DNA from 3 places in the Allobosea sp. 2RAB26 genome. Region 2 is predicted to be linked to each of the others. Evidence: riboswitches for the same ligand, from Rfam matches in the RefSeq annotation. Region 2 holds a riboswitch; each other region holds the start of a gene.
The links. Region 2 has a riboswitch for cobalamin ahead of metE (5-methyltetrahydropteroyltriglutamate--homocysteine S-methyltransferase). Riboswitches for the same ligand answer to the same signal wherever they lie in the genome.
Positions count from the first base shown of each region.

Region 1: another riboswitch for cobalamin. It lies ahead of AB4118_RS11355 (TonB-dependent receptor plug domain-containing protein); the one in region 2 lies ahead of metE (5-methyltetrahydropteroyltriglutamate--homocysteine S-methyltransferase).
Region 3: another riboswitch for cobalamin. It lies ahead of AB4118_RS14315 (CbtB domain-containing protein); the one in region 2 lies ahead of metE (5-methyltetrahydropteroyltriglutamate--homocysteine S-methyltransferase).

Region 1 is NZ_JBFRGS010000005.1:197,572-207,562, forward strand. It holds gene AB4118_RS11330 (alkaline phosphatase family protein) at 1-1,135, shown strand, start outside; gene AB4118_RS11335 (DUF6925 family protein) at 1,345-2,385, opposite strand; gene AB4118_RS11340 (ABC transporter ATP-binding protein) at 2,372-3,172, opposite strand; gene AB4118_RS11345 (FecCD family ABC transporter permease) at 3,172-4,197, opposite strand; gene AB4118_RS11350 (ABC transporter substrate-binding protein) at 4,194-5,060, opposite strand; gene AB4118_RS11355 (TonB-dependent receptor plug domain-containing protein) at 5,057-7,000, opposite strand; cobalamin riboswitch at 7,122-7,321, opposite strand; gene ccoS (cbb3-type cytochrome oxidase assembly protein CcoS) at 7,339-7,515, opposite strand; gene AB4118_RS11365 (heavy metal translocating P-type ATPase) at 7,512-9,719, opposite strand; gene AB4118_RS11370 (FixH family protein) at 9,724-9,991, opposite strand, start outside.
Region 2 is NZ_JBFRGS010000011.1:50,806-60,796, reverse strand. It holds gene AB4118_RS21230 (ABC transporter ATP-binding protein/permease) at 1-1,083, opposite strand, end outside; gene AB4118_RS21225 (ChaN family lipoprotein) at 1,080-1,973, opposite strand; gene AB4118_RS21220 (hypothetical protein) at 1,966-2,715, opposite strand; gene AB4118_RS21215 (TonB-dependent hemoglobin/transferrin/lactoferrin family receptor) at 2,832-5,084, opposite strand; cobalamin riboswitch at 5,383-5,607, shown strand; gene metE (5-methyltetrahydropteroyltriglutamate--homocysteine S-methyltransferase) at 5,717-8,065, shown strand; gene AB4118_RS21205 (hypothetical protein) at 8,297-8,689, shown strand; gene AB4118_RS21200 (YcnI family copper-binding membrane protein) at 9,041-9,559, shown strand; gene AB4118_RS21195 (copper resistance CopC/CopD family protein) at 9,605-9,991, shown strand, end outside.
Region 3 is NZ_JBFRGS010000006.1:377,067-387,057, reverse strand. It holds gene cobN (cobaltochelatase subunit CobN) at 1-2,568, opposite strand, end outside; gene cobW (cobalamin biosynthesis protein CobW) at 2,572-3,621, opposite strand; gene AB4118_RS14325 (DUF1636 family protein) at 3,626-4,015, opposite strand; gene AB4118_RS14320 (CbtA family protein) at 4,065-4,805, opposite strand; gene AB4118_RS14315 (CbtB domain-containing protein) at 4,818-4,997, opposite strand; cobalamin riboswitch at 5,036-5,218, opposite strand; gene cobU (bifunctional adenosylcobinamide kinase/adenosylcobinamide-phosphate guanylyltransferase) at 5,359-5,883, shown strand; gene cobO (cob(I)yrinic acid a,c-diamide adenosyltransferase) at 5,897-6,508, shown strand; gene cbiB (adenosylcobinamide-phosphate synthase CbiB) at 6,612-7,592, opposite strand; gene cobD (threonine-phosphate decarboxylase CobD) at 7,604-8,620, shown strand; gene AB4118_RS14290 (D-2-hydroxyacid dehydrogenase) at 8,696-9,667, shown strand; gene AB4118_RS14285 (ABC transporter ATP-binding protein) at 9,760-9,991, opposite strand, start outside.

The DNA of each region.
Region 1 (9,991 bases), on a different contig from region 2:
AGATGTGCTCGCGAAGGCGGGCAAGCGCTTCGCCGTGGTCCATACGGGTTCGGCCGGTTCGGCCTACCTGATCAATCCGCGCGCCAGGGCCAATGGCCACTGGACCTTCTCGATCCTCGGGCGCGAGCACAGCCAGACGCCAGAGGCGGTGGACGAGGTCGTCGCGCGCTTCGGTGCGTTGCCGCCGCGCAGCCTGCCCCGCTTCGAGGAGATCGATTATGCCGAGCGCGTGCTGCGCGAGCATGTGCTGGCCGAGATGAAGCCCGACGTCGCGCTGATCTGGTTCAATGAGCCCGACACGTCCTTCCACTACCGCTTTCTCGGCTCGCCCGAGACGCTCGCGGTGCTGAAGCATGTCGATGCCGCCTTCGGCAGGCTGCTTGAATGGATCGAGGCGCAGCCCGATGCCGAGCGCTATGCCGTCATCGCAGCCTCCGATCACGGTCAGATCTCGACCAAGGGCGAGCTCGCCCTCTCCGAGTTGTTACGTGGTCAGGGCCATGCCGGCCGCCGTGCCGCCGAGCGCACGTTGGCGGGCGCCAGCTTCTCGATGACCGGCGGCAATATGGGGGAGATCCGCATCCTCGAGGGAGGAGCGGCCCGGCGCGACGCGATTGCCGCCTGGCTCCGGGAGCAGGACTTCCTGGGCATGCTCTTCTCGAAGGCCCGCAACGAGGTCGAGGGTGAGGTCGAGGGAAGTTTTGCGCTCTCGCTGGTCGATCTCGACCATGTTCGCCAGCCCGATCTCGTCTATGTTCTGCGGTCGGACGACGAGCCGGACAGCTATGGCAATCCCGGGTTCGGGCTCCTGACCAAGGCCGATGTCCCGGTCGGGGGCGGCATGCACGGCGGCCTCAACCGGCACGAACTCAACACGGTCCTGGCCATCCGCGGCGCCGGCTTCGAAACCGGGGCGAAGGATGCCCGCGCCTGCGGCATCATCGATATCGGCCCGACCGTTCTCGGCATCCTCGGCCTTTCTCCGGCACGGACGATGCTGGGCCGCAATCTGGCGCAGCCGGCGATGGAGCAGGAGACCCGTTCGTTCGAGACCGGCACCGGCGGGTTCCGTCAGCGCCTCGAACGCGTCGACCGCAAGGGATCGCGCATCATCCTCTCCGGCGCACGAGGCTGACCCCGGGGCGGAAGCGCTTACCGCGCCTGTCCGAAGGGCATCGACGCGACATGTCCGACACCTTCGAAATGCTGGGCCGTCGTGCCAGCCATACGAGCCACCGGCACATGTGGGTGGGTAGAGTTGACGCTCCGTCTCGCCTTCCTTCGGCACCGGAGCGACCAGGAGCTTGAAGCCGAGAGCGCCAGGCTGAGGGATGCTCTGCCTCCTCAGCTCGCATGGCCATAGGCATCAGCGGTGTCATCCGCGCCAGCGCCTTCCACCCCGGCATCATCTGCCCGCCGCTCGTCATGAGCTGAGATCCAGGCGGAAAGCCCGGGCAGGGCGTCGCCGGACAGCGCGAGTTGGCGCAATGTCGCCCGCAGCGCGTGTCGGGCAAAACGATCCCGTGGGGCTGGAATGGTGGAGGGGGCGGCTCCAGCGGCAATGGCGGCCAGCACCCTCTGTTTCAACCTGACCAGTGCGGCGTCGCCATAGCGTTCCAGAAGGTCCTGGAACTGCCCGTGGGCGTTCGCATCGAAGGGCGTCGGCAAGCCCATTGCGTCCTTGATCGGATGCGCCGGCACGAGATGCGCGCAGGGCACCAGCCCCTCCGGTACCGGCTCCGTGGCGGCATGGGTCCGTCCGGAGCGCATCAGTTTGGGCAGGACATGGGTATGCGGCCCCTCGGGACTCCTGCCGTCTGCCGGGGGGATTGGCTGGTAGACTTCGCAACGGCCGAAGCGCGTGATGAAGACGCGATGCGGCCCGGCTGCGACGATGGCGGCCATGGCGGTGTTGCCGGCCTCGAATAGCGGGCGACCGCATTCGACGCGCAAGGCCTCGATCAGCACGGGAGTGTTGGTTCGGATGCAGATATCGACTTGCAGGGTATCGAGGCCCATGTCGAAGAGAATGCCCTCACGATCCTGCTCGCGCAGGGCGTCGCCATCGGGACCGATCTCGGTCAGGACGGTGCGCCGGTTCATTGCGCAGGCTGCGTCGGGCAGACAGAGCGCGATGCGGTGGTTCCAGCCCTGGCCGGTCGCGGATTCCGATGCAAAGGGCGTGACATCCGTCAGATCGCCGAAGCCGATGCCGCCGCGTGCAGTCGTCGCCGCAAGGACGTGAGTCTTATCAGTGAACTGAACGGGTTCGTTCGAATCGCGCATGAACTCCGCAATGGCGCCAAAGGTGCCGAGATTCCATTGCGAGGCTGGATCGGCGAGATGGGCGCGCAGGAGCGCACGGATGTCGTCACGGGCTGTCATGTCGAGATTGTTCCGATGTGAGGCGCCGCCAGGGCAACAGATAGGGCATGCCTGCTTCCAGGCCGCGGGCCGCCGCAATGCCGAAGACGTCAGCAAGATTGGCGTCGCTGAGGACGGTTTCGGGCGACCCGTCGGCAATGAGCCTGCCGCGGTCGAGCAGGATCAGGCGATCGCAGAAGCGCGCCGCCAGTGTCAGGTCATGCAGAATGACCGCCACCCCGGTTCCGCCGGCGGCGGTCCGGCGCAGAAGCTCCATGACCTCGAGTTGATGCAGCGGGTCGAGCGCCGCCAGAGGTTCGTCGGCAAGCAGGATCGACGCCTCGACGGCTAGCGCGCGCGCCAGCAGCACGCGCATGCGTTCCCCGCCCGAGAGGGTCTCGACTGTCCTGTCGGCAAAGGCGGTAGCGTCGGCTGCTGCCATGGCCCGCATGATCGCGGCGCGATCCGCCTCGTTCTCTCCGGCAAAGGGCTGGCGATGCGGCAACCGCCCAAGCCCGACGAGCGCTGCCGCGCGCATCGACCAGTGCACCGCGCCGCCCTGCGCAAGGAAGGCGATGCGCCGCGCCAACTCCTTGCGCCCGAGCGTCCGAACGGTCACCCCGTCATAGTGCACCTCGCCGGAATCAGGTGTGACGAGGTCGGCGAGCACACGCAGCAAGGTCGTCTTGCCGGCGCCGTTGGGGCCGATCAGCCCGACCATTTCACCTGCCGAAAGCGCGATATCGATGTCGCGCAGGATCGGCTTCCCGCCGAGCGTGAGCGAAATTCCCGAGGCTTCGATCTTCATCAGACCTCCCGCCGCAGGCGATGGATCAGGTGGAACAGGAAGGGGGCTCCGATCAGCGCCGTCACCACACCGAGCTTCAGCTCGGGACGGATCGGGGTGAGGCGCAGCGCGGTATCGGCGAGGAGTGTCAGGATCGCTCCACCGAAGCCGCTGACGAGCAGCAGCCGGCCCGGTCGGTTCCCGACCAGCGGGCGCAGCAGATGCGGCACGACAAGACCAACGAAACCAATCGCACCGGTGACTGCGACCGCACTGCCGACGGCGAGTGCAGCTCCGCCGATCAGCCGGGCACGCAGCCAGGCCAGGTCGAAGCCAAGGCTCTTTGCGGTGTCCTCGCCCAGGGTGAGTGCGTCGAGGGCAGGCGCGGTCGACAGCAGCAACAGCCAGCCGAGGATCATCGGCGGCAGCACGAGCCAGACATGGAGCAGGCTGCGGTCCGCGAGCGAGCCCATCAGCCAGAAGACAATTTCCAACGCTGCGTAAGGATTTGGCGCGAGGTTGAGCGCAAGCGCCGTCATCGCACCCGCGAAGCTGTTGATCGCGACACCGGCGAGGATCAGCGTCATCGTTCCGGCGCCGCGCCCCAGGAAGGCATAGAGCAGAAGCGTCGCCATTGCGGCGCCGGCCATGCCGCCCAAGGGGAGGGCGAGCGCCATCGTCGCCGACAAGCCGCTGTAGAAGACCACGACCGCGCCGAAGGCGGCGGCGCTTGAAATTCCGAGGATTCCGGGTTCGGCAAGCGGATTGCGCAGCAGGCCCTGCATGGCGGCGCCGGCAAGCCCGAGACTGAAACCGACGAGCGCGCCCAGCAGCGCGCGCGGCAAGCGCAGCTCGACAAGGACGAGCGCCGGCAGGGTCTTCCGTCCGGCGAGGGCGTCGGCGAGGGCCGCCTTGATGTCGAGTGGGGCATAACCCACCGCCATGGAAACGAGCATCATGGCCAGCATCAACAGGGCCAGCATGACAATGAGCCGCCCCAGCTTTGGCGCCCTGTCCCGTATCCTGCCCTGAACCGCGATTGTCATGAGCGCGATCCTTGCTTGCGGGAAGCGGCCAGCAGCTCAATGGCATCGAGCACGGCCGGTCCGGCGCAGGTCCAGAGTTTCGAGGGGAGGGCGACAAGCCTGAGCCGCGCGCCGAGCTTCGCCAGCAGCGGATGGCCGAGGATCTCGTGGGCGAGCGAGGGAGGGCCGTCCGGCGTGGTGTTGAGGATCAGCATGTCGGCCTGGCCGAGCGCGACCGTCTCCAGTGCGATCTGGCCATAGCTGTCGATGCCGAGCTCGGCGGCGAGATTGGTCAGACCGGCGCGGGTCAGGATTTCGTCTACGAGGGAGCCGCGCCCGACCGTGAAACCGTTCGGCCGCAGGACGAGCGCCCTGGGATGGCCGGCGATCGGGTTTGCGGTGAGTGCCTCGAGGCGTTGGTCTATCGCGGCGATCAGGGCCTTGCCCCGTTCCTCCTCGCCGAGCAAGGCCGCCATCTCGGCGATCTGCGTGCGCATTTCGGCGAGACTGCGCGGCACGCCGAACTCGCGGACGGGTACGCCCGCCTTCTTCAGCAGCGCGACGGTGCTGCGCGTCGTGTAGGCGCCAGCGATGATCAGGTCCGGCTTGTAGCTCAGCACCTCTTCCACAAGGCCGTGATTGGCCGGGATGGTCCTGGCAACCTCGGACATGTTGGCGTTGCGCGGGTCCTGGGAGAGCCAGGTGACCGAGGCGATGCGGTCGCGCTCGGCGAGCCGCAGCACCAGTTCGTCGGTGCACATGTTCAGCGAGACGATGCGGGAAGGCCTTGCCGGCGTTTCGGCGGCAATCGGGCCGCCGAACCCGAGCAAGAGGCCAAGCGCCAGCGCAGGGCCGGTGATCGCGTGGGTTGCCCGGCGCTTCACAGGGTTACCTTCAGCCCGCCATAGGCACCGAGACCCGGCACCAGGAAGCCGACGGGGTTCTCGTAGCGCTTGTCCAGCAGGTTATCGATGCGGCCGAAGACACTGAGCGTATCGGTTGCCTTGTACTCGGCGGCGAGATTGACGATGGCAGCTCGCGGCGCCCGCATGCGCGATATCGAGAAGTCTCGGTTTCCGTCGACGCGCTCACCCACATAGATCAGCGTCGCCGAAAGGGTGAGCTTGTCAACCGGCGTCCAGCTTGCCGTTACGCTGGCCTTGTGACGGGGACGGCGCAGCAGCTCCTGCCGGGCGATGTCGTCCTTGGCGATGGTGAAGGTGTAGTCCGCCCGCACCTTGAACTGGGGCGAGAGTTCGAGCGCGGCAAAGGCCTCGACGCCCTTGGTCGTGGCCTTGCCGATATTGGCATAGGAGTTCCGTGCTGCGTTGGTGACGATCAGGTTCTCGATGTCGTTGTGGAAATAAGTGGCGCCGAACCGGACCTTGTCTGCGAGCAAGGGCTGCTCGAAGCCGAGATCCCAGCCGCGGCTTTCCTCCGGCTTCAGGTCCGGATTGCCGAAGAAGTTGAAGGCCGGGCGAGAATCGCTGAAGCGCTCGCTCAGGGTCGGCGCCTTGAAACCTGTGCCGTAGCTCGCCTTCAGCTTGGTCTCGGTTCCCGGCACGATATAGGCCGGCGCGATGCGGTAGGTCGTGTGGCCGCCGAAGGTCTCGTCATCGTCGTAGCGGATGTTCGAGACCATGAAGAGCCTGTCGCTGAAATTCGACTGCAGTTCGGCAAAGGCGCCAGTATTGCCATTGGATGCCGTGAGGGCGCGGGTTTCCAGCCGCTCGCGCTCATATTGCAGGCCCATCACCAGGGTCTGGCCCTTCATCAGCTCCAGGTCGCCGCGCCAGTCGACCTTGGTGCGTTCGCCGAGATTCTCCGTCGGCAGGCCGAGGATACCAATGGCATTGGGAATGCGGTTGGAACGGTCCTGGTTGCTGTAGGACAGTCCGAAGCGATTGACGAAGCGCCCGCCGAGCGGATCCCAGACGACCTCTCCGCGCGTGAAGGCCTGCTTATAGTCCTGGCTGCTGCGGAAGCCGCTGGGCGTGCTGGGAAAACCGGAATCGCCGGTGAAGAGCAGGTAGCCGTCGGTGTAGCGGCCGACCCAGTTCAGCGACAGCGTATCGGACAGCGCGACGCCCAACCGGGCCGAATAGGTCCAGTTGTCGTAGGAGTTTGGATTGATGCGGCGCCCGGGTGGAACGAGACCGGCAGGTGTCACCGGGGTCGAATCCGATTTGAAATGGGCGATGCTGAGGGCGTAGTTGAAGCGGTCGTCGCCGCCGCTCAGACTGACCGCCTGGTTGAAGGTGCCGTATGAGCCGGCCTCGGCGCGGGCCGTCAGCTTTGGCGGACCGTCACCGCGCTTGGTCGTGATCGAGATGACACCGCCCAGTGCATTGGCGCCGTAGAGGCCGCTTTGCGGACCGCGCAGCACTTCGATGCGCTCGATGTCGTCGGTCAGCACCGAGCCGAAATCGAAGGAGCGGTTCGGCGTCGACGGGTCGTTGGCCTCGATGCCGTCGATCAGGACCTTGACGTGGTTGGAGTTGGTGCCGCGCATGAAGACCGAGGTCTGCCCGCCCGGGCCGCCGATCTGCACGATATTGAGGCCGGGAACGGCGGCCAGGGCCTGCGGCAGGGTTCGGCGCTGCTCGCGCTGGATATCGCCGGCGGTGATGACGGTCACGGAATTGGCGATCTCGCGGGCTGGCGTGGGCCGCGTCGTCGCGCTGACGACGATCTCGTCGAGGGAAATCGCTTCCGGAGCGGACTGGGCCGAGCTCCGGCCGGCGGGCAGGGAGCTGGCAGAGACGAGAAGCGGCAGGACTATGAGCAGCCGGCCGCGCCGGGCGGTCGGGGAAAGGCGGATCACTGGTGAAACCTCGGGCGTTGACGTCAGTGGCACGTCACCGCGAACGCGAGGCCCCGCCCGCTGCCCTTGGCCAGCGTGCAGTTCAACAAGCGATCGAAACACCCCGTCCGAACGTGTTCGCGTGTGACCACGGCTGACGGCAGGTCTCCTGGCTCGCGGGTCGGTGCCTTGACGCCGCCTTCCCAGGTCCGAGGGCCCAGTGGCGTGTGGCGAAAGGCTCGCCGCTTACAGTTGCGGGGGCAGCCACGGCATTGAATGGCGAACCATCCGCACCGCATTCCCTTTTGATCCCCTAAGGGAACCGTCGCCGGCGAGGTAAGGCCGGAACGGCAGCGGCGTCAATGATCGTTGAGGTTGGTGTCCCCAGGTGAGCGCAGGTCGTCATCCCTGAGGATGCGCCAGCTCGGCCCCTCGAGATCGCTGAACTGGCCGGTGCGCATGCACCAGAAGAAGGCTGCCAGCCCCAGCAGTCCGAGACCGAGCGCCAGCGGGAACAGGATCACCAGGATGTTCATGCGCTTGCTCCCGTATTCTGGCCGGGCAGGCCGCGCCCGGCGCGCAGGGCGTTCAGCGTGACCACCAGCGACGAGCCCGACATCGCGACGGCAGCAACCAGCGGCGTCGCGAACCCCGCGACGGCAATCGGCACCGCGACGGCATTGTACAACACCGCGAACCAGAGGTTTTCCAGCATGAGGTTGCGGGCGCTGCGGGCGATGCGCAGGCTGTCGGCGACCGGCATCAGGCTGTCGCCGATGAAGACGATGTCGGCCGATGCCTGCGCCAGGTCGGTCGCGCTGATCGGAGAGATCGAGACATGGGCCTTGGCAAGGGCCGGGGCGTCGTTCAACCCATCCCCGATCATCAGCACCTTGCGCCCCTTGGCGCTGAGCCGGTCGAGGGCCTTGAGCTTCTCGTCGGGGCGCAGGCCGGATTCGGCCTCCGTGATGCCGAGGGCCAACGCGACAGGCGCAACAGCTTCGCTCCGGTCGCCGGAGAGGATACGGATCTCGAGGCCAAGCTCGCGCAACGCGGCAATGCAGTCGCGCGCCTCCGGCCGTATCTGCTGGTCAACCGCGAAGACGGCGCATTCATTGCCATGGCGCCACGCGATCAGGGAGGCAGCCGGATGGCGGGCGGCGACGATTGCGGCTTCGGCCCCGACCCCGCAATAGCCGACACTGCCGAGGCGGGTTTCGATCCCGCCGACGATCGCGCTCAAGCCTGCGCCATGATTTTCGCTGACATCGCTCGCAGGTGCGGGATTGCCGGCGGCACGGGCGATGGCGCGGGCGAGAGGGTGGCGGCTCGCGGCAGCCAATCGGCCGGCGGCCTGCAAGGTTGCGGCATCGATCTCGTCGCCATTGACCAGATCGGGGTCAGGCAAGGTGAGTGTGCCGGTCTTGTCGAAGACTGCGACATCAGCCTCGGCGAGGCGTTCCAGCGCATCACCCTGTTTCAACATGACCTTGCGCTTGAACAGGGCTGAGGCGGCAACGACCTGCACGGCTGGAATCGCGAGCCCGAGCGCGCAGGGGCAGGTGATGATCAAAACGGTGATGGCGATGATCAGGGCTTCGGGCCAGGGCAGACCGAAGGCGATCCAGCCCAAGAGAGTCGCGAGCGCAGTGGCGTGGACAAGAGGGGCGTAGAGCCTGGCCGCCCGGTCGGAGAGCTTGACATAGCGCGACCGGCTTTCGACCGCGCGCGCCATCAGCGCATCGATCTCATCGAGCAGCGTGCCGCTGGCGGCAGCCGCGACCTTTACCGTCAAGGCTCCGGAGAGGTTGAGGGTACCGGCATAGACCTGTGCGCCGGGCGCGACGGCGTGCGGCAGGGTTTCGCCCGTGACCAGACTCTGGTCGATTTCGGAATGGCCGGTCTCGATGACGCCATCGACGCTGATGCGCTCGCCGGGCTGGATCAGGACACGGTCGCCCGTGGCGATCGCCGCGATCGGCATCACCACCGCCTCGCCATTCGGCATCAGCCGGGTCGCTGTTTCCGCCTTCAGCGCGGCGAGATTGCCGGCGAGGTCGCGCGTGCGGCGGCGCATCAGCTGGTCGAGATAGCGCCCGATCAGCAGGAAGAAGATCAGCATCACCGCGCCGTCGAAATAAGCATGCTCGGCGTGGTTCCAGGTCACCACCACCGACATGCCGAGCGCGAGCACGATGCCAAGCGTGATCGGCACGTCCATGTTGACGGCGCCGGCGCGCAGTGCCCGGAGAGCGCTCTCGAAGAAGGGGCGGCCGGCATAGGCGGCGGTCGGCAAGGCAATCAGGGCCGAGAGCCAGTGAAAGAAGTCGCGCGTGACCGGATTGATGTCACTGCTATTGCCCGACCAGACCGAGACGGAGAGCAGCATGATATTCATCGAGGCGAAGCCGGCGACGCCGAGATAGCGCAACAGCCGCCTTTCCTCGCTTGTGTCGTCATCCCGCCCGGAGGCCGGCAGGAAGGGGTATGCCTTGAAGCCGAGCCGGGAGAGGCGCTCGATCACGGCCTCGGGGCGCAGCGCGCCTTCCGTCCACTCGACCGTGACGCGCGTCAGCGCGAGATTGACGCGGGCGCTGAGGATACCGGCCTCGCGGGCGAGGCCGTTCTCTATCGCGTGCATGCAGCCGGCGCAGCGGATGTTCTCCACCGCGAGTTCCATGCCCGCGACCCCACTCTCACGATGGCGGACGAAGACCGAGAGATCCTGCTGCGCGGCCATGCGGTCAGTCCTTCAGCATGATGCGGCTGCGTGAGGAGAAGACCGCTTCGCCACCGTTCGTTGCCTCGACCACCAGGGTCCAGGCGCCGGCATGCAGGCCAGGCACCTTGGCGCTGTACTGGCCCGGCGCTGTTTCGGTCAGCGTCACGTCGCGGTCCTGCTGCCGCGTCGCCGGGTGCTGCAGCTTCGCCTCGACCGCGAGTCCGGTCACTGCTGCGCCCGTCTTGTCCTTCAGTGCGAGCGAAACAACCGCATCGGCGCCGGCGCGCGCG
Region 2 (9,991 bases):
CTTCTGTCCCGTGACGAGCGCTGGCCGCGGCGCGTCCACATTGTCCTCGGCAGCCCCAAGGAAATGACTCAGGCGGCTGGCCGATGCCGCGAGTTCGGCAAGATCGCGATAGGAAAAGATGAACCAGGAAAGCGTGGTCACGACGTTCTGGAAGGCCGAGCCGATCTGCATCAAACCGCCGAAGGTGACGCGCCCGGCCAGGAAGGCCGGCAACGCCAGGAAGAGCGGGATGCGCAGGACCGTCTGCATATAGGGCCTGGTGAAGCAGCCGAGGATCAACTCGCGATTGGCGAGGCCGCGCCAATTCTGGATGATCGCGCCGAAGCGGTCCGCGAGCAGGCGCCGTTCGGCCGCCTCGCCATTCGCCAGAGCGACGGCCTCGACATGCTCGCGCAGCCGCGTCAGTGCGAAGCGGAAATCGGCCTCGCGGCGCTGCTGCTCGAAGGCGAGGGATTTCAATGGCTTGCCGAGCCAATGCGTCAGGCCGCTCGAGATCGCGACGTAGAGCGGCGCAGCCCAGACCATGTAGCGCGGGATCTCGACCGCGACGCCTCCAACCGTGAAGGCGAGGGCAAAGGTCGAGAGCGACCACAGGATCGCGAAGAAGGAGACCAGCGCGACGATGTTGGTGATGAGCTCGATCGCCTCGCCGGTGAGCTTGTCGACAAAGATGCGGCAGTCTTCGGCGATGCGCTGGTCCGGGTTGTCGAGGCCGTTATCCGTGCGGTCGCGCAGATGCCAATAGGCCTTGTTGGAGAGCCAGCGGTCGAGCGCGGCTTCGGTCAGCGAGCGACGCCAGCGGATCTGAAGCATCTTGCGCAGGTAGCTGCCACTCAGGAACAGGCTCACGCTGATGGCGATCAGCCCGAAGAACACCGCGATCTGGCGCAGTGTCGCATCGACATCGAGCTTCTGCAGCGCGTTGTAGAAATCCGCCGTCCAGGCGATCAGGCGGACAGAAACCTGGACCCCGGCCAAGCCGAGCCCGAGCACGAGCGCGAAATAGACCAATCCGGCCCGCCCGCCCGGCCCGCTGATGCAGAGCCGGGTCAACAGCGCGATCTGCGAGATGATCCTGGTCACGAAGAGGCCCTGGGCGAACTGCGTCGCGGCGAGGGCGGCTCCGGCGTGTCGAGCCTGAAGATCGCGTCGCCAATGCCCTTCAGGCTTTCCTGGTCATGGCAGGCACGGTCGGTCGGCAGCAGCACAGCCAGATCATCGATGCCGAGATCGCGGAGCTGATAGGGCGTGCCATGGCCGTATTCGAGATGGCCGCGCCCGATGATACCGATGACGAGCGGGTTGTCTTGTGCCTTTGCCAGATGATCGGCGATGCCGCAGGCGAAGGCGCGATCCCAGGTCTGCTGGGCTCGAATGAAGCGATCGAAGCGGTCCGGCTCCATGGCGCGTGGGCGATCTGGCCCGGCGAAACCGCTCATGATTCCGGCGAGATAGCGCCGGTACCCCTCCGTCGCGGGGGCAGCCGGCGTCACGCCATCGCGCTCTTCGATGGGAATCGCATCCCAACCGACCTGGCCGACACGCGTGACCAGCGGCCGATGGCAGTTGAGCGCGAGCATCGGCACGCGCTGCTGTCGGCAGAAATGGAAGAGCGGCAGGTAGAGCTCGGGATCGAAACCCCAGACCTGTGCCCATTCCGACCGCTCCAGGAAGGTCGCGGTGTCCATCTCGCCCTCGACCCAGGCGTCGAGCACCGGCTGGAGCCGACGTGGGAACATCTCGAAACCGACCGCCATCTGCGGCCGCAGCGTATGCAGGAACGCCGTGACATGGAGCTGCCAGCGATGGATCTCAGCGATGTCATGACTCTCGCCGAGCAGCACGACGCGCTTCTGCGCCATCGTCCGCATCAGATCGTACTGGGCAATGGCCTCGCCGGTCTCGGGCAAGAGCCAGGTCGCGCGCCGATGAGCCAGGGACACGGATCCGGCGGTGAGGGAGGGCTCAGCCATGGGGATTGCCGAGCGGAACGCCGTCGAAGGCCGCGGCCGGGCCGCGCAGCACGAGGCCGAACGGCTGGCCGTCGGAATCATGCGCTGCAAGCTCGACCTCCGAGCCGGCGACCTGCCGCAGCCAGCTTGCGACCGCACCAGCGCGCAAGTGAAGGTGGAAGTCGCCCTGCATGATGTTGACGAAGCCCATGGCCGGCTTCGGCTCTGGCAGCGCACCTCCCCAATGCTGGGCCAGGCCCGGTTTCGTGAAATCGATCGAGATCGGCACGCCATTGCGCAGGATCGCGGCGAAGGTCGCGGCACCGAGATCATCCTCGGGCACATCAGGCGATCCGCCGCCGGCAGCGCTCTCGCGCTCGACCGGCTCCAGGGCCTCACCGGCGCCGAATGGGGCAAGCGCCTTGTCGAAGAGCTCCAACCCGTCGAGCCCGATCAGGCTGAACAACACCTCGCCGGCGGCGTCCTGGCACTCGAGCCTGGGCAGCACCCGGTCGCGCATCTTGCTGGTGCGGTCCGCGACCAGCCGGGTCACGACCGCAAGATCGAGCGTGCTGTCGTGGAACTCGCCTGCGAGGCGCGCCCTGGTCCCGTCGATCGAGACGGTGCCGACCACGCCCATGCGCTCATGCGTCGCGCCGCCGGAGCGTGCGCTCAGCATGATGCGGCCCATGGCGGGCAGGCTTGCCAGGATTTCGGCCGAGGGTTGCTTCAGCAGTTCGCGGGGATGTGTGGTGCTTGTCATAAGGGGCTCCAAGGAAAGGATGCGACGCTCCGGGGTCTCGCTCGGAGCGTCGCGTGACCAACCGCGCTTGTCACAGCCGCGGCCCGTCAATCGGGTGGCGCTAGGTCCGCTGCGTCTCAGAACTCGACCGAGGCTGCGAGCTTGAAGGTGCGGCCAGCCGCGGTCTGCAGTTCGAGCGGGTTGGTCGCGGCGACTGCGGCCGAAGCCGGAACCTTGTCGAAATTATAGACGTTCGAGAAATAGCGGCGGTCGAAGATGTTCTGCACGCCGCCGCGGACGGTGATGTACGAGGTCGGCTTCCAGTTCAGGAAGGCATCGAACACGGTGTAGCCCGCCGGCTTGAAGATGGTCGGCGCGCTGGCGCGGGTGACGCCCGCCCCGAAGGTTCCGATGACCTCGGCCTCCAGCCCATATTCGGGCATCAGGTATTTCAGTCCGGCGACAGCAGTAAACGGGGTGATCGAGTTATACGGCGTGGTCAATGCGCCAGCATCGGCTTTTTGCGTGCCGTATTGGTAGCTCAACGCGACATTGGCGAGCCAGCGCTCGTGGAATTTCCACTCGGCCGATGCCTCGATACCGGAAATCTTGACGCTCGAGAGGTTGCGATAGGTCAGATCGGTCGAACCGAGGATCGGCGCGAAGTTCTGAATGAAGTCCTTGTAATCGGCGTGGAAGACGCCGACCGAGAACCAGCCATTGTCGAAGCGGCCGCGGATGCCGGCTTCGTAGGACGTGACGCTCTCGGGCTTGAGATCCGGGTTCGGGATCAGGTTCTGGGTGCCCATCGGCAGCGACGTATAGAGCTGCTGCGCGGTCGGCATCTTGAAGCCCTGGGCGTAGCGGGCATAGAGCGAATAGGTCTCGTCGAGCTTGAAGATCGTGCCGACCTGCGGGATCAGCTTATGCGAGTCGATCTCGCGCGGAGCCTTGCCCGGCACGATGACGTAGCCTGGCCCAATGCTCGGGTCGATCTTGTAATTGGCGTAACGGACGCCCGGCGTGATCGTCCAGCGACCGTTCAGCAATTCGATTTCGTCCTGCAGATAGAAATCGTAGCGCGTCGTCGTCGCGTTGGCGAAGTTGAAGCCGCCTGCAATCGTCGTGGTGGTGACGCCGGTCGACATGTTCCGGACGTCGTCGCGACGCTCATAATCGGTCTTGGTGACGTCGCCCTGGAACCCGTAGGTCAGCCTGTGGAAGCTCGAGCCGAGCGCGAAGCTCGACTTGGCCTGGATGTCGAGCTGGGAGAATTGTTCGGAATAGTCGAGGAAGCCGCGGGTGAAACGCTGCTGGTTGTTGGTCTGCGTCTGGTAGCGATTATTGGTGACCTCACGCTTCTGTGGCGAGAACGATGCCTGCCAGCGGATCGAGTCGAGGAAGCTCGTGCCGACATCCCATTGATGCTCGAAGGCGATGCGCTGGCGTGACTTCACTTCATCTCGGATATAGGGTCCGTTGCGGAGACCAGACGCCAAGACATTGTAGTCCCAGAGCTGATTTACCTTTGAGCTGTTGTTGAAATACTCTCCGGTCAGCTTGAACGTATGGTCTGTCGTCGGCGAGAAGACGATCTTGCCGAAGGCGTTCCAAACCGTGCTGTCGAGCGGGTTCAGCGTGTCGCAGCCGAGATAGCGCAGGCTCGGCACGGGGCAGCCCCAGCGGCCGCCATCGGCCCGGGCACGGCTGAGTTTGGCCTCCTCCGCCGTCTTCTGGCTCAGGCCGACAATGGCCTCGAGGGCAGGGGTGAGCCTGAAGGCCGCAATGCCGGTCTTGGTGAAGGAGCGGTCGAAACTGTCATACCCGGCATCGAGACGTACGGCATACGGCTTGTCCTTGCCTTTCAGCAGGTCCTGGGGATCGAGCGTACGATAGGCGACGATGCCGCCCAGAGCATCGGCGCCCCAGAGCACGGAGCCCGGGCCACGCACGATCTCGACGCTCTTCAGGAAGGGCATCTCGACAAAGTTGCGATTGCCATCAGTGATGCGCTCGATCACACGCGATCCATCGACCTGCATCTGGACGCGGTTGCCGCCGACCCCCCGGATCGTGAAGCCATCGAGGTTGCCGAACGGGTCGGTGCCGCTGGTGAGGCGGTTGACGCTGACGCCCGGCTGGTAGCGGACGAGGTCCTGCATGTCGCGCGTCATGCGCTCGTCGAGTTCCTGCCGTGAGATAACGTTCACGACGCCGGGAACATCGAGAACCTGCTTTTCACCGCGTGTCGCCGTGACCGTAATCTGGTCGAGCGTGAACGCCGGTGACGCACTGCCGCCATCTGCGATCGCTTGAGAGTAACAAATCGTGCTTTGAAGGATTGTAAAAAGGAAAGCGGCTGAAAAATATAGTTTTGATTTTTTCTTCATTGGAAGGCCCCAGTCCATTTGCGGGTGGATGTAGTCCGCTGGTACTAGGATTCGCAATTGTAAATTTGACACAGTGTTTTCTGATGTAATTTTGTAGCGTGAAGTACATTTGAAATCTATAATAGATATAGATTCTAATTATTCTACTTTAGCAATTGCGCGGGAACTGCTTGCCCCGCATCGCCTGCGCGCGACCACGGAACATCCCGCCGTCGGGAGCAGCGTCAGTCGGCGCAGATAGCGACATGGAGACATAAAGATGTCTTTATATTCCCATTGACTGCGGCGAGCATTTGGACCTAGGTTGGGGTGTCGTGGTTCTCCGGGTCTGTTTGCCCGGAGCTAAGAGGGAAGCCGGTGCGTCGAGGTCGCTATTGACCTGGGCAAGGCCGGCGCTGCCCCCGCAACTGTAAGCGGTGAGCCGCTGTCCAAGATGTGTCACTGAGGCCGGCAAGGTCTCGGGAAGGCCGGACAGCAGCGATGACCCGTGAGCCAGGAGACCTGCCTCGACGAACTGAACGTCCTCGGGCGGGGTGTCCCGGTGGAGCGCTTTGCGATTGCGCAGGCTCTTCGCCGGCGGAATCCTGGACGCGTCCGCTTTGGCCTTTGCTCCCAACTTCTGGGGTAAGCCTATGTCATCTTCACTTCCTGTCGCGACCCTTGGGACGCCGCGCATTGGTCCGCGCCGCGAACTCAAACTCGCTCTCGAAAGCTATTGGTCGGGCAAGTCGACCGAAAGGGACCTGCTCGACACCGCCGCCGCATTGCGCGCCGCCAACTGGGCCCGCCAGAAGGCACGCGGTGTCACCGTCATCCCGTCGAACGACTTTTCGTTCTACGATCAGGTGCTGGACACCAGCGTGATGGTCGGCGCGATTCCCGAGATCTATGGCTGGAAGGGTGGTCCGGTCGGGCTGGCGACCTATTTCGCCATGGCGCGAGGTGCGCAAAGCGAGACCGAGCCGCACACCTCCTGCGGCCATGCCCACCACGACCACGAGCATTCCCACGGCGCCCCGGCGCAGGAAATGACCAAGTGGTTCGACACCAACTACCACTACATGGTGCCGGAATTCGCGACCGGACAGCGCTTCGCACTGTCCTCGCTCAAGGCGGTCGACGAGTATCGTGAGGCCAAGTCACTCGGCTACGACACCCGCCCCGTTCTGCTTGGGCCGGTCACCTATCTGAAGCTCGGCAAGAGCAAGGACGCCAGCCTCGATCCGCTCTCGCTGCTCGGCGAGTTGCTGCCGGTCTATATCGATGTGCTGCGCCGCCTTTCCGCCAATGGTGCCGAATGGGTCCAGATCGACGAGCCTTGTCTGGTGCTCGATCTCGACGAGGCCGCCCGCGACGCCCTGCGCCGGACCTATGCCACCATCGCCCATGCCCTGCCGCAGCTGAAGATCATGCTGACGACCTATTTCGGTGGTCTCGGCGACAATCTCGACACGGCGGTCACGCTGCCTGTCGCAGGCCTTCATCTCGACCTCGTGCGCGCTCCCGCGCAGCTCGAGGAGGTGCTGACCAAGGCGCCGCGCGGGCTCGTGCTGTCGCTCGGCATGATCGATGGCCGCAACATCTGGCGGGCCAACCTGCCGGCGCTGCTCGACCGGCTCGAGCCGGTTGTCGCCAGGCGCGGCACCGACCATGTCCAGATCGCGCCCTCCTGCTCGCTGCTGCACACGCCGATCGATCTCGATCTCGAAACCGATCTCGATTCCGACCTGAAGAGCTGGCTCGCCTTCTCCGTGCAGAAGATGGGCGAACTCTCGGTGCTGGGCAAAGCCCTGGCGGGTGGCCGCGACAGCGTCGGGGATGCCCTGGACGCTTCGGCGGCCGCAGCGGCGGCCCGAAAGGCCTCGCCGAAAGTCCACGATGCCGCAGTGGCTGCGCGTGTCGCGGCGGTGACGCCCAGCATGACGGACCGCAAGAGCCCCTTCGCAGCCCGAGCGAAATTGCAGCGCGAACGCTTCAACCTGCCAGCCTTCCCGACGACAACGATCGGCTCCTTTCCGCAGACCGCCGAGGTCCGCAAGGCCCGCTCGGCTCATGCCAAGGGCCTGATCAGCGATGCCGACTATGAGCAATTCCTGCGTGAGGAGACGGAGCGCACGGTGCGCTGGCAGGAGGAGATTGGCCTCGACGTGCTCGTCCATGGCGAGTTCGAGCGCAACGACATGGTGCAGTATTTTGGCGAGCAGCTCGCCGGCTTCGCCTTCACCAAACATGGCTGGGTCCAGAGCTACGGCTCGCGCTGTGTGCGGCCGCCGATCCTGTTCGGCGACGTCTCGCGGCCGCAGCCGATGACGGTCGGCTGGTGGACCTATTCGCAGTCGCTGACGATGAGGCCGATGAAGGGCATGCTGACCGGGCCCGTTACGATCCTGAACTGGTCTTTCATCCGCGACGACATCCCGCGCAGTGCCTCCTGCCGCCAGATCGCGCTGGCGATCCGCGACGAGGTCATCGATTTGGAGAAGGCAGGTGCCGCGATGATCCAGATCGACGAGGCGGCGCTGCGCGAGGGGCTGCCGCTGCGCAAGAGCGAGTGGAAGGGCTATCTGGACTGGGCGGTGGGCAGCTTCAGGCTCTGTGCCTCGGGCGTCACCGACGCAACCCAGGTGCACACCCATATGTGCTACTCGGAGTTCAACGACATCATCGACGCGATCGCCGCGATGGACGCCGATGTGATCTCGATCGAGACCTCGCGGTCGAAGATGGAATTGCTCGACGCCTTCAAGACCTATCGCTACCCCAACGAGATCGGTCCCGGCGTCTATGACATCCACTCGCCGCGGGTGCCCGAGGTGGGCGAGATGACGAGCCTGATGAAGCTCGCTCGCCTCCAGCTCGCAGACGAACAGCTCTGGATCAACCCCGATTGCGGCCTGAAGACCCGCAAATGGGAGGAGGTCAGGCCTGCTCTCGTCAATATGGTTGAAGCCGCGCGGCACGTCCGGGCAGCCGCTCGCTGAGCGCCTGAGGCTCGTCGCGGCGGCGCAGGATGCCGCCGCGACGTCGCCGTCAAGCCGGCATCGCCTCTCGAAGCTTCTTGGCGGGGCGGGGATCTCTGCACGGGGGGACCGAGGGGACTGCGCATGCAGCTCCATGCCGTACTGTCTTGCGTGAGGTGCCCGACGCTCGTTTGCGCCTTGGCAATTGACGCGGCCAACAGCAGTGCTATCCAAACGTCAGGAGGGCAGCCCTTGTCCGCGTGGCGCCAGAGAGCAGAATCGAGCCGTTGGGTCGCGGTCGCCGTGGCCTATCTGCTCGTGCTCCAGATGGTCCTGACAGGGCTCGCGTCGGGTGCCAATGCTGCGAGCATCGCTCTCGATCGCACTCTGGCCATAACGTTTTGCTCGCCGGGGGCTTCTTCGCCGGGTGACACGACCGACCGCGGCACGGCGCAGCATGATCTGATGAGCGGCTGCGCGCTCGGTTGCTCTCATCCCGCCCACGCGGATGTGCCGTCAGCAATCGACTATCTGCCAGTTGTCTACCGGATCGTCGACCTGAACGCCTTCATCCGGCATCTCGACGCGCCTCACGGCTTTGTCGCCGGCCGATCGCCCGCCAATCCCCGCGCACCGCCGGTCTGAGACCTGAGCAAGCCGCCATGCGTTCGCGCATGTAGGGCCGCTCTGTTGCGCGACCTCGGCTTCAAGGCCGATTTGCCCGCCATCCCCAGCAGATGCGCACCAGATTCTGATCCGAGCATTCGGCGCGATGTCTGCCCGGCACGCAAATGAAGCGCGGGGGCTCGCGCCTGCGATGCCTCGGCTCACCATGCCAACGGTTCCTTTGCCGATCGCAATCTGACCGGGGCCGCATGTCGGGATCGCCATCACCGGCCGGCACTCACCGTCCGATGACCACACTCAACGGCATCGAGCGTCATGGGCTCTCACGAGCCCGTCGCAGAACCGCCCTCACAGACCAAGGATTACGCCATGAAGACCCATCTCCTTGCAGCGATGTTCGTCACTCTGGGAACAACCGGTGCGCTCGCTCATATTACCCTCGAAACGCAGCAGGCTCCGGTCGGCTCGACCTACAAGGCCGTGTTGCGCGTGCCCCATGGTTGCAAGGGCGCGGCAACAACGAAGGTCCGCGTCCGGATTCCCGAGGGCGTGATCGCGGTCAAGCCGATGCCCAAGCCCGGCTGGACACTGGAAACGGTGAAGGGCCCCTATGGCAAGGCTTTCGACTACTACGGCACACCGACTTCGGAAGGCGTGAAGGAAGTGGTCTGGAGCGGCGGCAGGCTGCTTGACGAGCACTATGACGAGTTCGTGCTGCGCGGTTATCTGACCTCCGACCTCAAGGCCGACACCGTCCTCTACGTACCGGTCGTCCAGGAGTGCGAGGGCGGCACAGTCGAACGCTGGATCGAGATCCCGACTGAGGGCAAGAGCGCGGACGACTACAAGTATCCGGCTCCCGGTCTGAAGCTCACCCCGAAAAAGTAAACCGCGCAAGTGGCCGGGCTTCGCGCCCGGCTGCTGGGAGTTGCCATGCGCTGGCCCCTTCGCCTCGCCTTCGTCCTGACCTGCGCCTTGGCTGTCGCCACGGCAATAACCGGACGCGCCTTCGCTCATGCCGCGCTGATCGCCGCCTCGCCGGCGGACGGCGCGGTCGTGACCAACGCCCCTGCGGTGTTGACACTGAGCTTCAGTGAACCGGTGTCGCCGCTCATCCTGAAGCTGATCGGACCAGACAGCGCGTCCCGCACACTCGATCGGTTCGTGCTGAAGGACAGGACGCTGATGATCGAAGCGCCCGCCGAACTGTCAGCCGGAACGCATGTTCTGAGCTGGCGCGTCATTTCCGAGGATGGGCACCCGGTTGGTGGGGCGGTGGTCTTCTCAGTCGGTGCGCCCAGCGGCCAGTCGCCAACTCCT
Region 3 (9,991 bases), on a different contig from region 2:
CTGACCCGGGAATGTGTCGCGAAAGGCGCCGGAGATACGGATGGTGACGTCGATGCGCGGCTGATCGAGCTTGGCCTGCGGAATGACGGAAAATCCGGTCACTCGCGTCGAGGCGTGATCCCAGAGCGGCGCGACGCCCATCAGGGCAAGCGCATGTGCGATGTCCTCGCCGCCGGAGCGCAGTGTGGGCGAGGCCCAGAGATCCATTACGATCCGGCGTGGATAATCGCCGTGGTCCTGGAGATGGCGTGCGATCAGCGACGCGGCGGCGCGCATGCCGAGGCGCGCGGCGGCCCGGGTCGGGATCGCGCGCGGATCGAGCGTCGAGAGGTTGCGGCCGGTCGGCAGCACATCGCTTTGCCCGCGATGCGGCGAGCCGGCAGGGCCGGGCGGAACGAACCGCCCAGCCAGAGCGCGCAGCAGGTTGTCGCGCTCGTTGCGGGATGACGCGGGATCATGCGCAGCCCGCCCGAAGACATGCAGCCCATCCCGGAAGGGCAGTTCGGCGATGTCGCAGAGATGCGCGTCGAGCTGGCTCAGTGCGCTCGCCATGTCGAGATCGGGCGTGACACCGCAGGCTTCCGCCAGCCCGCTTGCTTCGGCTCGCCCGCGGATTTCACGGGCGACGATCTCGGCGCGGCGCGGATCGAGGACCTGCGCTTGCGAAAACTCCTCGACGAGATCACGCAGCAGCGCCACTTCGCCGGCTGCATCCGCCTGCACCAGTTCGGGTGGGAGATGGCCGAGCGTCACGGCCGAAAGCCGGCGCTTGGCAGGGGCCGCCTCACCGGGGTCATCGACGACATAGGGGTAGATCACCGGCAGGCCGCCAACCGCAAGCCGCGGCCAGCAGCTCGCTGAAAGAGCCACCGCCTTGCCGGGCAGCCACTCGGTTGTGCCATGCGTACCGAGATGGATCAGTGCGTCGGCATCGGCAATCCGCCGGAGGCCGAGATAGAAGGCGAGATAGGCATGGCCCGGCGGCGCATCGGGATCGTGATAGCGCAGCTTTCGGTCGGGCGTTGTGTCGCGAGCGGGCTGCAGGGCGATGGTGAGACGGCCATTGCGGATCACACGGAAACGGAAGGCCGAGCCATCGCAGGCACGATCCGCCTCGGGTTCGCCATGGGCCGAGATGAGTGCCGCGCCTGCCGCGCCGGGAATGGCGCCGAGCCAGGCGCGATAATCGGCGAGCGGGACTGCAAACTCTGCTGGCCCTTCAGTCAGCGCCTGCATCATACGCGTGTCGTCACTATGAGCCAGCTGACCGTCCCGGCTCTCCCTTGGCTCGTCCGGGAAGATACTCTGCGCGGAGGGGCCGACATCGTATCCGGTCTGCGCCAGCAGTTCGCAAATGGCCCCGACGCTGGCTGGGGTATCGAGCCCGACTGCGAAGCCGGCCCGTCCTCCGCGCGCCGGGTAGTCGGACATGACCAGGGCGAGGTTGCGCTCGGCAGCCGGCTTGCCGGCCAGCGCGATCCAGCCTGAGGCGAGATCGGCAAGGGCGGCGACACCATCGCGATCAGGAACCAACCGGCGGCTCGTCAGGCCGGTCCGGCCGTCCGTCATCTCGGCCTTGAAGGCGACGGGCAGCGCCCCCAACCGTCCGTCGAATTCCGGCAGCGCCACCTGCATGGCGAGGTCGGCCCCGGAAAGCCCGCGCGGTGAGGCCTCCCAGGCGTCGCGCGGGCTGCCGACCGGCACGGCCTGCAGGATCGGGCAATCGGCGGTGTCCAGCACGAAATCGGCGCTGTTGCGGGCCGAGAACGCGGTGGTGGTGATGATGGCGGCGGGCTTGCGCGCGGCGATCAGGGCCGCAAGCTCGCCGGTGACCGCCGGGTCCTTCAAGCTCGTAAGGGCCAGGATCAACGGGGCATGGCCGCGCGCACCCAGCGCCTCTGCGATCGCCTCCGCCATGGCGGTGTCTCCGGCGGCGACGCTGGAGCGATAGACCAGGATCGGGACCAGCGCGTTCGCGACGGGGCGCTGTGAGAGCGCCTCACGCCATGCGAGCGGAGCACCGCCCGCACCAAGGGCGAAGAGCGCGGGCAAGGGGGTGGGCGCGAGGTCCGAAGCATCGCCTTCGCGGCGAAGGAACGCATCCACCCGTCCAAGCAGCCGGCGCATATTCTCCGCACCGCCGCCGGCGCGGAAATAGGCGAGAAGCTCCGCGGCGAAACGCAGTTCGACGGTGCCGTACTCGGCCAGCCGCTCATCAGGCCGGTCGTCGCCGGGCAGCACGACGAGCGGTATCCCGCCCCGTCGGCAGATTTCCGCCAGCTGCTCAATGCCGTAACGCCAGTAGTCCAGCCCGCCGAGACAGCGGATCAGCACGAAGCGCGAATGCGCCACCGTCTTCTCGACGAGAAAATCGACGGAGAGCGGGTGTTTCAGCCGGCGTAGCGAGGCGAGCCTGACAGCGAGCTCGCTTGCGCCGGCCGCGGCCGTCAGCGCCGAAAGGTCGCTGTCGGCGAAGGAGAGCACCAGCACATCCCCCGGCGGCAGGGCGAGATCGACGGCGTCTTCGCCGTCGTCAAGCCTGATCTCGCTTGAGGGGAGGAGGTGCATGGTTCAGCCCGCGAGGGCGGCCTCCACGGACTTGCGATCAAAGCCCTTCAGGCCAATCACCACGAGGCGACCATCCTTGGCTTCGCCGGCCGCCCAGGCGCGGTCGTAATGATGGCTGACCCGACGCCCGACACCCTGGACGACGAGCCGCATCGGCTTACCGGGAATCGCCGAAAAACCCTTCAGGCGCAGCACGCCCTCGGCCTCCGCGGCCCTGGCAACGCGGGCCGCCAGCTCCTCGGGCGAGGTCGCCGCGGCGAGAGCGAAATCGAGGCTTTCGAAATCGTCGTGGTCGTGGTCCTCTGCGCTCTCATGGTGCGAGGGGCGTCCAGCTAGATCGGCCTCGGCAGCCGCGTTGAGGCCGATAATCAGGGCGGGCTCGACCTTGCCATGGGCCGTCTCGACGATCTTGATCGCCTTCGGCAGATGCGCGGCGATCTCGGCCTTGACGCGTTCGCGGCCGGCCGCATCGACGAGGTCGCTCTTGTTGAGCAGGATCAGGTCGGCGCAGAGGATCTGGTCCTCGAACACTTCTTCGAGCGGGTTGTCGTGCCCGACCGCGGCATCCTGCGCCGCCTGCGCAGCGAGAGCGTCGGGATCATCCGCGAACTGGCCATCCGCCACGGCCGGACCATCGACCACGGCGATGACACCATCGACCGTGACACGTGACCGAATGGCCGGCCAATTGAACGCGTTGACCAGCGGCTTCGGCAGGGCAAGCCCCGAGGTCTCGATCAGGATGTGTTCCGGCGGGTTCGGCCGGTCGAGCAGCTTTTCCAGCGCCGGCACGAAGTCGTCGGCGACGGTGCAGCAGATGCAGCCATTCGGCAGCTCGACGATGTCCTCCGCGGTGCAGCCGGAAATGCCGCAGCCGGCGATGAAGGAACCGTCGAAGCCGAGATCGCCGAACTCATTGACCAGCACGGCGATGCGCTTGCCCCCTGCATTCTCCAGCAGGTGCCGCACCAGTGTGGTCTTTCCGGCCCCGAGGAAGCCGGTGATGATCGTGCAGGGGATCTTGCCCAGCGAGCGGGCTTGGGGAGCGTTCATGATCTCATCCTTGTTGGCGCGCCGGGAGAGGCGGTACGCGCGCGACCACGCCCTTGCGGAACGAAGCGGGTCTTTCTTTCCAGGGAACGATACCGTTTGCGCTGGCTGCAAAGCTTGCAGCTGCGTCAACGATTTCGGCGATATGGGTGTCTGCGTCGAGATCGCCGATCAGATAGGTCCATTTGCCGTCGGCCGCCAAGGCGACGGTGCAGGGGCGATTGCAGACCGCGAGGCAGTCGACGGGTTCGACCGGAAGCGTCCCGCCGTCGCGCGCGATGCGTTCGCGCAGCGCCTCGGCAAAACCCAGTCCGGGCTGGTCGTAACCCTCCGGCAGGTCCGCCCGCGCGCGCCGGCAGGCGACGCAGACGAAAATGGTGACATCGCCTTCGGGCATAGGCCGGTTCCTTGGCTTCCGGCGCGATCCCGGGGGATCGCGCTCAGCGTCAGGCCTTGGCCGGGGCTGCGGCACGGCGCGTCGCCCAGGGCCAGAGCACGCCGACGGCAAAGCCGGTGGCGAGCCAGAGGGCAGCCTGGAGCGCGAGCGAGAGCGCGGCGAAATGCGCTGCGATTTCGGCAGGGACCTTGCTCTCCGGGGCGGCGGGATGTGGTGCGCCGATCAGATGCGGGACGAGCATGGCAAGCACGGCAAGTGCCCGCAGCCAGCTCGCCTCCGCCCGCAGGAAGACCCAGAGGCCGCCGGCGGTGACGAGCGCGGTGGCGATCCACCAGGTCTGGCGGTGGAGCAGTTCGGCTGACGCGCTGCCGGGCAATTCCGGTGCGAGCCCGGTCGCCGGCACGAGGCCGAAGGCCAGGAAGCCGCAAGCCGCCCAGATCAGTGCGGTCCGCTCAGTGATGGCATCGCCCGCTGCGATCATGCCGCCGAGCAGCAGGGCGGCAAAGCCGATCGCGGTCGCAATGGTGACGATGGTGGTGAAGGCCGTACGCTGCAAGCCGTCCTGTGGCTTCCACTCGGCGTGGTCGGCTGCGTCGGCGCCGCCATGGGCAAGGACGATCCTGGCATCGCCGGTGAAGCTGGCGTGCTGAAGCTCGACTGCGCGCAGTGCCGTCTCAAAGGTTTCCGCCTTGAGGATCAGCGGCGTGGTGGTGACATGCTGGAGTGCTGCTACCAGGAGCCCAGCAAGAAGCCCGGCCAGAAGACTGACCGTGAGAACACGATTGACCATGTTGCCTTTCCCTCAGTGGCAGGGAAAGGCGAGGGTGTGGCGCGTGTCGTGGGCTGCGTTGTGAACGCTGGTCGAATGGGCGAAGCCGACGGTGAAGATCAGGGCTGCGCCGAGTGCCAGGGCAGCTGCGACAGCCTTGACGCGCTCGGAAGCGCTGGCCTGGGTGGTGATCGAAGCCGTATTCGTCGTCATCTCGGTCTCCTTGGCCACCCCGCCGGCAGCCCGCTGGATTGCATCACTCGCTGACGGCAGGTCTCCTGGCTCGCGGGTCCGGATCTCTCGCCGCCTTCCCGGGACAATCCCAGTGGCCGATGGCGCGAAACTCGCCGCTTACAGTTGCGGGGGCAGCCGCGGTATCGCACCGCGTTCCCTTTTCACCTCCTTGCAGAGGCACCGTCGGCGATGATCATTAGCCATCTGCACGGTGCTGTGCAATGCAGCGATCGTGATTGCGAGCGCAGTGAAGCGATGTGATCTCTTGTCGCCTGTCCCGGCTTGCTTCGCTTCGCTCGCCAGGTCCGTTCCTTAGGCTGATCTTCCCTGGGCTGAGAGTTTGGCAGTGGCAGCGATCCTTTCCCCTCTCACCCTCGTTCTGGGCGGCGCCCGCTCCGGCAAGAGCCGCCATGCCGAGGCCCTGATCGAGATGGTGCCAGCGCCCTGGACCTATCTCGCCACGGCCCAGGCCTATGACGATGAGATGCGCGCCCGGATTGCCGAGCACCGCGCCCGCCGGTCGAAGGAGTGGATGACCATCGATGCTCCGCTGGACCTGGCGCAGGCGATCCGCGCGGTTCCCGCGGGGCAACCTGTCCTGGTGGACTGCCTGACGCTCTGGCTGACCAACGTGATACTGGCAGAGCAGGATGTGGCGGCTGCAAGCCGGGAACTGGTCGAGGCCTGCGTCGCGGCACGAGGCCCGGTGGTCCTGGTTTCCAACGAGGTTGGGCTCGGTATCGTGCCTGAGAATGCGCTCGCCCGGCGGTTCCGCGACGAGGCGGGGCGGCTGCACCAGATGCTTGCGGCGCGGGCCGACCGGGTGATCTTCATGGTCGCCGGTCTGCCGATGCAGGTGAAATGAGCAGGAGGTTCCGATGACGATCGATGCTGACGAGGCCGCCCGCCACAAGGCCAAGATGGAAAAGCGCAAGGCAGTGCAGGATGCCGAGGTTGCCGCCAAGACGATCGAAAAGGGACTCCTGATCGTCAATACGGGGCCAGGCAAGGGCAAGTCGACCGCCGCCTTCGGATTGATCCTGCGGGCTCTCGGCCATGACTGGCGCGTCGGGGTGGTGCAGTTCATCAAGGGCGCCTGGGCGACAGGGGAACGCAAGGCGCTCGACGCCTTCGGTGATCGCATCGTCTGGCACACGATGGGCGAAGGCTTCACCTGGGAAACGCAGGACAAGGCCCGCGACATCGCTGCCGCCGGGCGCGCCTTCGCCAAGGCCAAGGCGTTGATGGACGATCCGGAGATACGCCTGCTCGTGCTCGACGAACTCAATATCGCGCTGCGCTACGACTATCTGCCGCTGGCGGAGGTGGTCGAGACATTGGCGAGCCGGCGCCCTGATCTGCACATCGTCGTCACCGGCCGCAATGCCAAGCCCGAGTTGATCGCCGTCGCAGACCTCGTCACCGAGATGACGCTGGTCAAGCATCACTTCGCGGCGGGCGTGAAGGCACAGGCCGGGATCGAGTTCTGAGGCTGAGCCATCGACCCGAAACGTGAGTTGCGGCTTTCGGGAAAGTCGAAGCAAACACAGAAGGTGAGATCGTCGTTCCAGATGCGATGCCCGGTCCGATGAACTAGAGGGCGAGCGCGGTAGCGGCCCCCGCAACGGCGAGCCCCCACAGCAGCAGACATGCCCTCCGATAGAGAGCGAGCGCCCGCCGGATATCCGCCGCTTCCGCTTCGGCCCGGCCGTCCCCCATCCAGCCGTCGTCGACCCTGACCTCGCCATAGACGCGCGGGCCCGCCAGACGGAGGCCTAGCGCACCTGCCATCGCGGCTTCCGGCCAACCGGCATTGGGCGAACGATGATGGCGGGCATCGCGTCGGACAGCTCGCCACGCATTGGCGGGGTCTGACGTTTTGTCGAGTGCGGCGGCTGCGGTCAGCAGCAGCGCGGTGAGGCGAGAGGCGGGAAGGTTGACGAGGTCGTCGAGACGCGCCGCCGCCCAGCCGAAGGCGAGGTGGCGCGGTGTCTTGTGGCCGATCATCGAATCGGCGGTATTGATCGCCTTGTAGAGCGCGCCGCCCGGCAGGCCGCCGACGCCGAGCCAGAAAGCCGGAGCGACGATCCCGTCCGAGAAATTCTCGGCAAGGCTTTCGATTGCGGCGCGGGAAACTCCGGCTTCGTCGAGGGTTTCGGGGTTGCGGCCGACAATCATCGAAACGGCCATGCGTCCGCCTTTGAGCCCGTCCCGCTCCAGTCCTTCGGCGACCCGTGCGACATGCTCGTGCAGGCTGCGCTGTGCGATGAGGCTGGAGGCGACGAGCGCGAGGGGCAGCCAGCCAAGCGGGCCGAGGCCGCGGCAGAGCAGGGTGAGCCCCCATGAGATGGCAAATGTGGCGGCAAGCAGCAGCGCGAGGGCGAGGCCGCCGGCCGCCTTGCGCACGATGAAGGGGGCGCTCTCGCGATTGAGCATCCGGTCGAGCCGGGAGATCAGCGCACCGATCCAGGTGACGGGATGGCCGATCAGCGCATACAAGCCCTGGGGGTAGCCGAATCCCGCCTCGTTGATCAGGGCGGCGGCGAGGAGCGGCAGGGAATCGGACAGGCTCATGCGGGGCGGGAATGGCTGAGGCGGCAGGCAAGGTCTGGCATGGCGGCGATCTGGCACAGGCGAAGGCGCTGTTCCCGGAGGCGCCCGAGCCATGGATCGATCTTTCGACCGGGATCAATCCCATCCCCTATCCGGTTCCTGAGCTGCCGTTAAGCCTCTGGCAGCGCCTGCCGGGAGTGCGGGACGAGGCGGCATTGCTCGCTGCGGCACGCGAGACGTACCGGGTGCCCGAGACGGCCGGCATCGTCGCGGCGCCCGGCACTCAGATCCTGATCGAACTGCTGCCGTGTCTTGCGAACACCGGGCCAGTCGCCGTGATCGGCCCGACCTATGCCGAACATGCGGTGGCCTGGCGCAAGGCAGGGATGGACGTGCGGGAGAGCGCAATGCCCGCGGAGGCGGGCGATGCGGGCGTGGTCGTGCTGGTCAACCCGAACAATCCCGATGGGCGGGTGATTGAGCGCGCGCAACTCACGGCGGTTGCGCGTGACCTGGCCGGACGAGGCGGGTTGCTCGTCATCGACGAGGCCTTCATCGATTTCATGCCCGAGGCGAGCCTGATCCCCGAGCTGCCCCCGGCGACGCTGATCCTGCGCTCCTTTGGCAAGACCTACGGGCTCGCCGGCTTGCGTCTGGGTTTCGCGATCGGCGAGGCGCGCCTGACGGAGGCCTTGCGTGCCGCGCTCGGTCCCTGGGCCGTCGCGGGGCCGGCGCTTCATATCGGGGCGCAGGCGCTCAGTGACACGGACTGGCTCGCGGCGGCCGCCGGTGCCCGGGCCAGCGATGCCGCCCGCCTCGATGCCTTGCTGGCGTCGCGAGGCGTGATCGTCGGCGGCACCTCCCTGTTCAGGCTGTTGGCGACGCCGGACGCACCGGCACTCTTCGCCCATCTCGGCCGCGACGGCATCTATGTCCGCCGCTTTCAGAACAATGCGAGCTGGCTACGGCTTGGCTTGCCCGGCGACGAGCCGTCCTGGCAGAGGCTCGCCGCTGCTCTGGCATCCTTTCTGCCTCCTGGTGCCGCCTAGGGGCGCATGCATGGAACGGCGGGACGGAGCCGTTTCGCATGATTAAGCTGGGTTTTGTCATCACGGGGGAATGCAATGAAGCCTTGGCCGCAGGAAAGAGAACTCACGATCGGCTTCGCGCATGCCGCCTACCAGTTGGGAGCGGAGTTCTCCGCGCGGGGGCGCGCCGCGAGGAGCTTTGAGGTTCGCAACCTCGATGAACTCAAGGCGCGCGCGCCCGAAGCCGATGTCCTCGTCGTCTCCGGACTCTGGCGCAACGAGCTGATCGCCGCCTGCCCGCGCCTGCGCTTCGTCCAGTCGATCAGCGCCGGCACGGATCAGTTCGACAAAGCCGCCTTCGCCGCGGCCGGCATTCGCCTCACCAGTGCGCAGGGGGGCAATGAGCGCGCCGTTGCCGAACACGCGTTGGCGCTCATCCTGGGCCTTACCCGTCAGATCCATCTCGCTCGCGACAACCAGATGGCAAAGCATTGGCGGCCGATGATCGGTGATCGCGCGCGACGCGAGGACGAGCTCGGCGGCAAGACGCTTGTCATCGTCGGCCTTGGACGGATCGGCCTGCGTTTGGCGAGGTTGGCTGCGGCCTTCGGTCTGCGCATCATCGGTGTGCGCCGCAGCGAGCGGCCCGAACCAGGCATCGATGCGATTGTGGCGACGGACAAGCTGGGCACGGTTCTGGCTGAGGCCGATATCGTGGCGTTGACCTGCCCGCTGACGCCCGAGACCGAAGGACTGATCGGCAGCGAGGCGCTGGCCGCCATGCGCCCGGGCTCTCTCCTGATCAACGTTGCGCGTGGCCGTGTCGTCGACGAGGCGGCGCTGCTGGCGGCGCTGGGTTCGGGGCACCTGGCTGGCGCCGGGCTCGACTGCTTCCATGACGAGCCGCTCCCATCGGCCTCGCCCTTCTGGGGCCAGCCGAACGTCATCGTCACCCCGCACAGCGCCGGCGAGACGCGCGCCTATGAGACGAACGTCGTCGACATCCTCCTCGACAATCTCGACCGGCTGGCGCGTGGCGACGCGGGGTTGCACAACCAGATCGTTTAGATCATGGAACCGGAACGAAGTCCGGTCCCATGATCTGACTGTGATCGCATCGGTCTTCCCGGTTTCGGGCCGATACCTGACCGGGCGGTCGCTTACGCCTCGTGCAGCCGGCGGTAGATGCCGTCGGCCTTGACCAGGTCGGCATGGCTGCCCTGCTCGGCGATCCCCGTCGAATCCACCACCACGATCCGGTCGGCATCGCGGATGGTCGCGAGACGATGCGCGATCATCAGCGTGGTGCGGCCCTGCGACAGATCCGCAAGCGATTGCTGAATGGCGCGCTCGGTTTGCGTGTCCAGCGCCGAGGTCGCCTCGTCCAGGATC